Regions from separate parts of the Enterobacter sp. RHBSTW-00175 genome, predicted to be linked through region 2. Evidence: predicted binding sites of a transcription regulator. Region 2 holds the regulator's gene; each other region holds the start of a gene.
What was found. The regulator PurR, encoded in region 2, represses purine synthesis genes. The targets are predictions, from matches to a motif close to CANGCAAACGTTTGCNTG.

Region 1 (3,283 bases), 2.1 Mb from region 2:
AACCGTGTTCAGCATCTCCTGCTGTTGCTGAGCATCCGGCCCAATGTGACGTTCAATAAAAGCGCCACGGTTTTCAAGCTGGCTTAAAGTCTGTGTCATGAGCGATGGTTCCTGAAACGTGCAGTGAATGTGTTTTCTCCCTCTCCCTGAGGGAGAGGGCTGGGGTGAGGGTGTCGTCTGTTCCCCCTCCCCCTACCCTCTCCCCAAAGGGGAGAGGGATAATGGCTTACTCGTCTTCTAACAGGGCTTCGTACGCGGTCGCATCCAGCAGGGCGGCAACTTCCGCTTCGTCGCTGGCTTTAATTTTAAAGATCCAGCCGCCTTCATATGGTTCGCTGTTCACCAGCTCCGGGGAGTCGCTCAGTGCATCGTTCACGGCCACGATTTCGCCGCTGACGGGTGCATAGATGTCGGATGCCGCTTTAACAGATTCCGCAACCGCGCAATCGTCACCTGCGCCTACGGTCGCGCCCACTTCTGGCAGATCAACAAACACCATATCCCCCAGCAGCTCTTGCGCGTGCTCGGTGATCCCTACGGTGTAAGTGCCGTCCGCCTCTTTGCGCAGCCACTCGTGTTCTTTGCTGTATTTCAGTTCTGCTGGCACATTGCTCATTGAATTTCTCCTGATAAAAATGATTAGGCGACCGGCTTACCGGCGCGAACAAAAATCGGTTTAGTCACATTGACCGGCATTTCGCGGTTGCGGATTTGCACCACCGCCGTTTCGCCAATTCCCGCCGGTACACGTGCCAGTGCAATACTGTAGCCCAGAGTCGGGGAGAAGGTACCGCTGGTGATAACGCCTTCGAGGTGATTGCCGTTAGCATCGGTGAAACGTACCGGCAGTTCGCCGCGCAGCACGCCTTTTTCGGTCATCACCAGGCCGACCAGCTGTTCGGTGCCTTGTTCACGCTGAATTTCCAGTGCTTCACGACCAATGAATTCACGGTCTGCGGGCTCCCACGCAATGGTCCAGCCCATGTTGGCTGCCAGCGGAGACACACTCTCATCCATTTCCTGCCCGTAGAGGTTCATCCCGGCTTCCAGACGCAGCGTATCGCGCGCACCCAGACCCGCTGGCTTAACGCCCGCTTCTACCAGCGCACACCAGAAATCGGCGGCTTTCTCATTCGGCATGGCAATTTCGTAGCCCGCTTCACCGGTATAGCCGGTGGTCGCGATAAACAGATCACCTGCCTGCACGCCGAAGAACGGCTTCATCCCTTCAGTCGCTTTACGTTGCTCATCGCTAAACAGAGAAGCGGCTTTTGCCTGTGCGTTCGGTCCCTGTACGGCGATCAACGACAGATCGTCACGAACAGTGATATCTACAGAGAAAGGTTCAGCGTGTTGGGAAATCCAGGAGAGGTCTTTTTCGCGGGTGGCGGAGTTTACAACGAGGCGGAAGAAATCTTCAGTGAAGTAATAAACAATCAGGTCATCTATCACACCGCCGGAAGCATTGAGCATCCCGGTGTAGAGCGCTTTGCCTGGGGTCTTTAGTTTTGCGACGTCGTTTGCCAGCAGATAACGCAAAAACTCCCGGGTGCGGCTACCGCGCAGGTCGACAATGGTCATATGGGACACGTCGAACATGCCGGCATCGGTGCGCACCGCATGATGCTCATCAATCTGTGAGCCGTAGTGCAGCGGCATCATCCAGCCATGGAAGTCCACCATGCGCGCGCCGCATAACACGTGTTGATCGTACAAAGGAGTCTGTTGAGCCATCTTTTCCTCGTTGAATAAGCAGGGCTATCTTGCGTTTCATGCGCCCAAAATCGCCACGAAACCTGGCGTCGACATCGCCTTACGGATGTCGACGCAAACGTTCTCTTTGACCTGAAGTTACCACCGAAATGGGTGATTAACCATAAGGCAAAGCGGGTCATCACATTAGCTTATGACTAAAAACCGCTAAAAAGCCTACAGAGTTATTCACTGGTAAAATGCGATTAACCCCGCATAAAATTAACATCACGCCAACATGATTTAGCACATGGTGATATTTCATGCGGAAAAGTGGGCTGAATTTCCGTAACATAAAAAACGTAAGATTAGATAATCTAATGCGAAAAATGGCGTGGAATTAGAATATTTCAAACGAGGGAATTTCCCCGGCGCAGAAGCCGGGAAAATAAAGTGTGACGGGGGTCAATACTATTGGAGCCAGTCGGGAAGATCGTTAAGGCCCATCGCCTGACGCAGGAGTTGCGGTTTTACACCCGGGAGGGTGTCGGCCAGTTTCAGGCCAATATCACGCAGCAGTTTTTTGGCCGGGTTTGCGCCAGCGAACAGCTCGCGAAAGCCCTGCATGCCTGCCAGCATCATCGCGGCACTGTGCTTGCGGCTACGTTCGTAGCGACGAAGGTATAAATGCTGACCAAAATCTTTGCCTTCACGGTGCAGACGACGCAGCTCATCAACCAGCTCTGCGGCATCCATAAAGCCCAGATTAACCCCCTGCCCGGCCAGCGGATGTATGGTATGCGCGGCATCTCCTACCAGAGCCAGACGGTGCGCCGCGAACTGACGCGCATAGCGTCCGGTAAGCGGGAAGACCTGCCGTTCGCTTTCAAGGGTGCACAACCCCAGACGATTATCAAAGGCAACGCACAGCGCCTGGTTAAATTCTTCAGGCGTGGCTTCCTGCATCCGTTGCGCTTTTTCCGGCACCAGCGACCAGACAATGGAACAGAGGTGCGGGTCGGCAAGCGGCAGAAATGCCAGAATACCGTCATTATGGAAAATCTGACGCGCCACGCCGCCGTGTGGCTCTGCGGTTCGGATCGTGGCCACAAGCGCGTGATGACGATAGTCCCAGAAGGTCAGCGGAATATCTGCTTTATTACGCAGCCAGGAGTTTGCGCCGTCGGCCCCTACTACCAGCCGCGCGGTGAGCATATCGCCGCTTTGCAGGGTAATGAATGCCTCATTTTCGCCCCAGGCCACCTGCTGGATTTGCGCGGGCGCCATAAGCGTGACATCGCTACAGCGCTGGGCTTTTTGCCACAGCGCGTGGTGGATAACTGCATTCTCAATAATATGGCCCAGATGGCTGTACCCCATGCTTTCGTCATCAAAAGCAATATGGCCAAAGCTGTCTTTGTCCCACACTTCCATTCCGTGATAGCAACTGGCGCGGTGTGCGACAATATCCGACCACACGCCCAGGTGAGTCAGTAGTTTTTCGCTGGCGGCATTGATGGCCGACACACGTAATTCTGGCTGCGCATCCTGTGCAACGGGCTGAGGCAGTTTTTGCTCAAGCACGGCCACA
Region 2 (3,283 bases):
GCCCGTAACGGCAGCTTCAGCGGAGCCGCGCAGGAACTACACCGCGTCCCCTCGGCCATTAGCTACACGGTGCGTCAGCTTGAGGAGTGGCTGGCCGTTCCGCTGTTTGAACGCCGCCATCGCGACGTGGAGTTAACGCCTGCCGGGGCGTGGTTTTTGAAAGAAGGGCGTTCTGTTATCAAAAAAATGCAGATCACTCGTGAACAGTGTCAGCAGATTGCTAATGGCTGGCGAGGTCATCTTTCTATTGCGGTGGATAACATCGTAAAACCCGAACGTACCCGGCAGATGATTGTCGATTTTTATCGCCACTTCTCCGATGTCGAGCTGCGGGTATCGCAGGAAGTCTTTAACGGTGTCTGGGATGCGCTGGCAGATGGCAGGGCAGAGATGGCGATCGGCGCAACACAGGCCATACCCGTTGGGGGACGTTACGCATTTCGCGATATGGGAATGTTAAGCTGGAAATGCGTGGTGGCAAGCGATCACCCGCTGGCGGCAATGGCAGGGCCGTTAAGCGATGATACCCTGCGTAACTGGCCATCGCTGGTACTGGAAGATACGTCACGCTCGTTACCCAAGCGTGTGACCTGGCTTCTGGATAACCAGCGACGGGTGATTGCGCCCGACTGGGAATCCTCCGCGACCTGCCTTTCTGCCGGGTTGTGTGTGGCAATGGTGCCGGTCCATTTTGCCAGACCACGAATCGATGCCGGGGAGTGGGTTGCCCTTGAGCTTGAAAACCCATTCCCGGACGCGGCCTGTTGTCTGACCTGGCAGCAAAGTGACGTATCGCCCGCGATGGCCTGGCTGCTGGATTACCTGGGGGACAGTGAAACGCTGAACAGGGAGTGGTTACGGGAGCCAGATTAACTGGCTCCGTACACGATTAACGGCGGTAGTCGCGGAAAGGACCGTCCGCCACGGAGCGACGTTCGATAAGACGCGGGTGGACTTCAATTGACTGCGACTCTTCACGTTTGTTAACGATCCTGTCCATCAGCATGTTGAAGGCTGTTTCACCCAGAGAATCTTTCGGTTGATGAATAGTGGTCAGCGCCGGGGTGAAGAAACGCGCGTTGCGCACGTTGTCATACCCGATCACAGAAATATCCTGCGGTACGCGCAGACCCAGCTCATCGGCAGCACAAAGCGCACCCATCGCCATAATATCGCCACCGCAGAAGACAGCAGTCGGACGATGCGGCTGGGAGACTATTTGCTGCATTGCGCGGTAACCGGATTCAGGCTCAAAGTCACCCTGAACAATCCAGTTTTCTGGAACGGTGATCAGTGCTTCTTCCATGGCTTTCATAAATCCGGCCAGGCGGCCTGCACCGGTGTTGCGCTCCAGTGGACCTGGAATCACGCCAATCTCGCGGTGACCCCGTTCTACCAGATAACGACCGGCCATGTAACCGCCTTCAAAGGCGTTATCGATTACTGAGTCAGTAAAATCGGCGTGCGCTTCACCCCAGTCCATCACCACCATTGGGATGTGACGGTACTCTTCCAGCATGGAGAGCACAGAATCCGGGTATTCGGAACACATGACCAGCAGGCCATCCACGCGTTTTTGCGCCATCATTGACAGATAAGCGCGCTGTTTCTCATGGTTGTTCCATGCGTTACCCAGGATCAGGGTATAGCCTTTCTGGAAGCAGTTTTTCTCGACCGCCTCGATTATCTCTGCGAAATATGCAGCTTCGCTGCTGGTGGCCAGCAAACCAATGGATTTGGTGTGATTAACTTTAAGGCTACGTGCGACCGCGCTTGGCGAATAGTGCAGTTCTTTGATCGCCGCCCAGACGGCATTACGCGTCTCTTCCGCTACAAAACGGGTTTTGTTAATTACATGTGATACGGTTGTAGTGGAAACGTTTGCGCGTTTTGCCACGTCTTTAATTGTTGCCATTAAATGTCACTCCAGACCATATCCTAAGCTCCTGAAAAACTTGAAGGTAAACGTTTGCCTTCTCTCACCCTTATCACGCAATCTGGAATTGCGACACGCCGGGAAAACGACACAGGACGTCAGGAGGGGGTCAATGGCCGGTACGCTAATAAATTTAGCGTGGAATTTTGTCCTATCTTGATGAAAAGGGGAAGAGCAAAAGTGGATATCAGTTTAAATCCAAGAAGATTTTTGACGTAAACTGTGTAAAAATGAGCAAGCTCACTTTTCGTAAGGTGATTAAAAGGAGAAAAATTGATGAGTACCGATCTTAAGTTTTCGCTGACGACCACCGTTATCGTGCTGGCACTGATTGTTGCAGCTGGTCTGACGGCTGTATTGCACTGATTTACGCGGGGGGAGAGTTCTCTCCCTCCACATTCCTCGCTGATTGTTACTTCTCCGGCAATAATCTTTTGCCAAATTGTTAACTTCTCATTTTTTGTGATTGGTGTCATGCTTTTTGCTTCTTTGTTCTGTGTCGCGGTACGACACGGCATCCGGAGTTGACTCATGAAAATCAATTATCCTCTGCTGGCCCTGGCGATTGGCGCTTTTGGGATTGGCACCACCGAATTTTCCCCGATGGGGTTATTGCCTGTTATCGCCCGGGGTGTAGACGTCTCTATCCCGGCGGCCGGTATGCTGATTAGCGCCTACGCGATTGGCGTGATGGTAGGGGCACCGTTAATGACGTTGCTGCTTTCACACCGTGCGCGCCGTAATGCGCTGATTTTCCTGATGGCTATTTTTACCCTGGGGAATGTGCTTTCCGCGCTTTCACCGGATTACACCACGCTGATGTTGTCACGTATCCTGACCAGCCTTAACCACGGTGCCTTCTTCGGACTGGGCTCGGTGGTTGCAGCAAGCGTTGTACCTAAACATAAGCAGGCCAGCGCCGTGGCAACCATGTTTATGGGTCTGACCATTGCCAACATCGGCGGTGTACCTGCGGCCACGTGGCTGGGTGAAGCGATCGGCTGGCGTATGTCGTTCCTGGCAACCGCTGCACTGGGCGTGATTGCTATGGTCGCACTGTTCTTCTCGTTGCCAAAAGGCAGCGCAGGCGAACGCCCTGATGTACGCAAAGAGCTGTCCGTGCTGGTTCGTCCTCAGGTATTGTCTGCACTGCTGACCACCGTGCTGGGGGCTGGGGCGATGTTCACGCTCTATACCTATATTTCGCCCGTGCTGCACGACATTACTCATGCCACGCCGGTCTTTATTACCGCGATGCTGGTGCTGATTGGCGTAGGGTTCTCTATCGGTAACTACCTGGGCGGTAAGCTGGCAGACCGTTCCGTGAGTGGCACGCTGAAAGGCTTC
Region 3 (3,283 bases), 370 kb from region 2:
CGTTACGGCGCCATCGTTTTCCGGGAAACTGTTGTGAATACGGCGGGATAATTCACCGGCAAGCGCATCAAGCGCGCCAGCAGGCAGAACGGTTGTTTTGGCGATGGTAACTTCAATACGCATAAATGCCCCCTGTGTAATATACTGTTTATTTATACAGGTATATTATGGGTTTGACAACAAGGGGCATTGATATTTTTAGCGTTTAACTGTCCATTGCACGGTTTCACCCGCCAGGAATGGGATCAGCGTGTCGTCAGTCAGTGGAATGGCGTCTTCTACCTGGTACGCGGTGCGCTCCAGTTCGATAAAGGTTTCATTGACCGGCAGGCCATAGAAACGCGGGCCGTTCAGGGAGCAGAAGGCCTCAAAATGCGCCAGCGCGTTCATCTCTTCAAACACGGTTGCGTAGCTGGCAAGTGCCGTTGGCGCGTTAAAGCAGCCCGCACAGCCGCAGCTCGCTTCTTTACGATGACGCGCGTGTGGCGCGGAATCGGTGCCCAGGAATGCGCGGTCGAAGCCACTTGCCACCAGCTCGCGCAGTGCCTGCTGGTGAATATTACGCTTGAGGATCGGCAGGCAGTAGAGATGCGGACGAACACCGCCTACCAGCATGTGGTTACGGTTAAACATCAGATGCTGTGGGGTGATGGTAGCAGCGATAAGCTCGTTGCCGTCGCGAACATATTCGGCGGCATCTTTGGTGGTGATGTGCTCAAACACCACTTTCAGTGCAGGCAGACGCTGACGCAGCGGCTCCATCACCGTCTCAATAAAACGGGCCTCACGGTCGAAGATATCAATATCAGCATGGGTAACTTCGCCGTGGATCAGCAGCGGCATCCCCAGTTTCTGCATTCTTTCCAGCACCGGCATAATGGCGTCGATACTGGTTACACCGTGGCTGGAGTTGGTGGTCGCATTGGCCGGGTAGAGCTTAGCGGCGGTGAACACCCCTTCGTTAAACCCGCGCTCCACCTCGTTCGGGTCGAGTGAGTCCGTCAGATAGCAGGTCATCAGCGGGGTGAAATCATGGCCCGCAGGGACGGCATCAAGAATACGCTGGCGATACGCGATAGCAGCATCGACGGTGGTGACTGGCGGAACCAGGTTAGGCATAACAATCGCGCGGCCATAAATTTCGCTGGTATAAGGCACGACGGTTTTCAGCATATCGCCATCACGCAGATGGATATGCCAGTCGTCAGGGCGGCGGATTTTAAGAACCTGGGGTTGTGCAGTCATGGATGAGCTCCGGCTTGTCAGGAATCAGTCATTGGGATGGCCGTTTTTGCCGGACACAAATCATAAGCGGAAACGTTTTCGTTTGCACACATTTCCGTAAAAAAAAGGGCGCCTGAGCGCCCCTGGGGTTAATCGGTGAATGGAATGATGATTTCTCCCGGTTTCACCTCTATCCCTTTTGCATATTTTTTGGCAAGTGATTCGCCTTTGCTCTTATCTTCACTCAGAACATAGGCTGGCTGCTGGTTGAAATAGCTGCTCAGCGACTGGTTGAGGTAGGGGATCAGGGTCTGGATCACCGGTTTCATCTTATCGGGTGAAACCACTGCATCCACCACTTCCATCTCTTGCAGATAGATGGCCCCTTTCTCTTTATTGAAGACCGGCAGCGCTTTGAGCTTGAGTTTGATATTCGCTTTCTGGCTACCGAAGAGGGAATTCATGTCCAGGTCTGCATCACCGGTAAGGGTGACTTTGTTCGGCTCTTCACGCCCAATCTGGCTGGTGAGCTTGCTCAGCACGATATGCGCGTCGGCAAGGCCCGGCACGCCAATGTCTTTTGAAAAGTTGTTATGCTTTTCCAGCGCCTGATTAATCTCCTGCTCACTGACGGTATATTGCGTAAGCTGGTTACAACCCACCAGCAGGCCGCTAACGACGAATGCTGCGGCAAAGACGATCTTCTTCATGGCGTTCCTCAAAAAAATATCGGCGCTTCTGTCCTGATGCGTCAGTATGTCAGTGAGATCTGGCAGAAACCAGCAGAAAAAACTGATAAAGAAGGGCGGGAGAGCGCTCCCGCCGAACAGAGAGGTTATGCGCCAGGCTCGAGCATCCCGCGCGCACTGCGTTTCTGGCTGAACTGCCACCACAATGCAAGAAGTGTAATAAAGCCCACCACGCCCAGCATCATCCACGGAAGCTCTGGTTGATTCAGCGCTTTGCCCGCATCAAACAGCCAGCCACCGCCGGCATAGCCCAGCGCACCGCCAAAGGCCAGCCCAAGACGGCTGAACCCCATATAGCTGCCACGGGCGCGGGCGTCTGCCAGAGAGGCACTCAGCGTTTCACGCGCCGGTTCGGCGATAATCGAACCGATGTAGAACGTGCATATCAGCATAAAGAGCTGCTGCAAGGTATTCACTAGCCCAATCGGCATCATGCTCAGGGTCATCAGCAGCAGCCCGGCCATCAGCCGATGCTCAAGACGAAACCGGCGTTCGCTCCAGCGAGCAATCGGATAAAGCAGCGTCAATGAGAGGCTGGCTTCAATGGCATACATCCATTTGACGGCCGCGGGTGAGCCGGCAATATCGTTGACCATGATGGGCAGCATCAGCATGACCTGAACCGCGAGCATGTAATAGCCCGTCAGGGTCAGTACATAAGTGACGAAGCGTTTGTCACGTAGCACGCGGCCCAGACCTTCACGCACTGGGGCTTTTACCGTCGATAATTTCCATGCAGGCAGCAGCCATGCGTTAAAGGCTGCACACAGAATAAAGAGCACTGCGCCGGTGGCACACACCAGACGAAAATCATATTGCAGCAACCAGCTTCCCAGCAGTGCGCCTACCACCGCACCGGCGCTATCCTGCATCATCAGCACAGAGAAGAAGCGGCCTCGCTGGCGCGGGCGGATCAGCTTGACCACCAGTGCCGTTCGTGGGGGATCGAAGAGGGTGCCGCCGATACCGGAAAGGAAGCAGGAGAACCACAGCAACCAGGGTTCATGCGCAATTCCCATGGTGGCGAAACCTGCCGCGCGTAACAACATCCCGGTGACAATCATTGGCTTGGCACCAAAACGGTCAGCGATAGCCCCACCAAATACGCCCAGCCCCTGCTGGACAAACTGGCGTAAACCCAGCGCGATGCCGACCATTAATGCCGCCCAGCCCATTTGATCGACAAAGCGAATCGAAATAAGCGGAAAAACGACAAAAAAGCCGAGCACGACCAGCATGTTATCGACTAACAGGAAATATTTACCCAGGTTCCTGGCCTGTGATACGCGGGACATTTCCCCTCCAGGGAA

Region 1: a site for PurR is predicted at 1,825-1,842, ahead of gcvT (glycine cleavage system aminomethyltransferase GcvT). Genes of this name have one in related genera too.
Region 3: a site for PurR is predicted at 1,311-1,328, ahead of pyrC (dihydroorotase). Genes of this name have one in related genera too.

Annotation. Positions count from the first base shown of each region.
Region 1 is NZ_CP055930.1:1,145,161-1,148,443, forward strand. Features, by position in the region: gene gcvP (aminomethyl-transferring glycine dehydrogenase) at 1-99, opposite strand, end outside; gene gcvH (glycine cleavage system protein GcvH) at 227-616, opposite strand; gene gcvT (glycine cleavage system aminomethyltransferase GcvT) at 640-1,734, opposite strand; gene ubiI (FAD-dependent 2-octaprenylphenol hydroxylase) at 2,164-3,283, opposite strand, start outside.
Region 2 is NZ_CP055930.1:4,455,089-4,458,371, forward strand. Features, by position in the region: gene punR (DNA-binding transcriptional activator PunR) at 1-873, shown strand, start outside; gene purR (HTH-type transcriptional repressor PurR) at 890-1,915, opposite strand; gene HV107_RS21565 (YnhF family membrane protein) at 2,213-2,302, shown strand; gene HV107_RS21570 (MFS transporter) at 2,468-3,283, shown strand, end outside.
Region 3 is NZ_CP055930.1:4,087,728-4,091,010, forward strand. Features, by position in the region: gene dinI (DNA damage-inducible protein I) at 1-123, opposite strand, end outside; gene pyrC (dihydroorotase) at 199-1,245, opposite strand; gene HV107_RS19515 (lipoprotein) at 1,374-1,934, opposite strand; gene mdtH (multidrug efflux MFS transporter MdtH) at 2,060-3,268, opposite strand.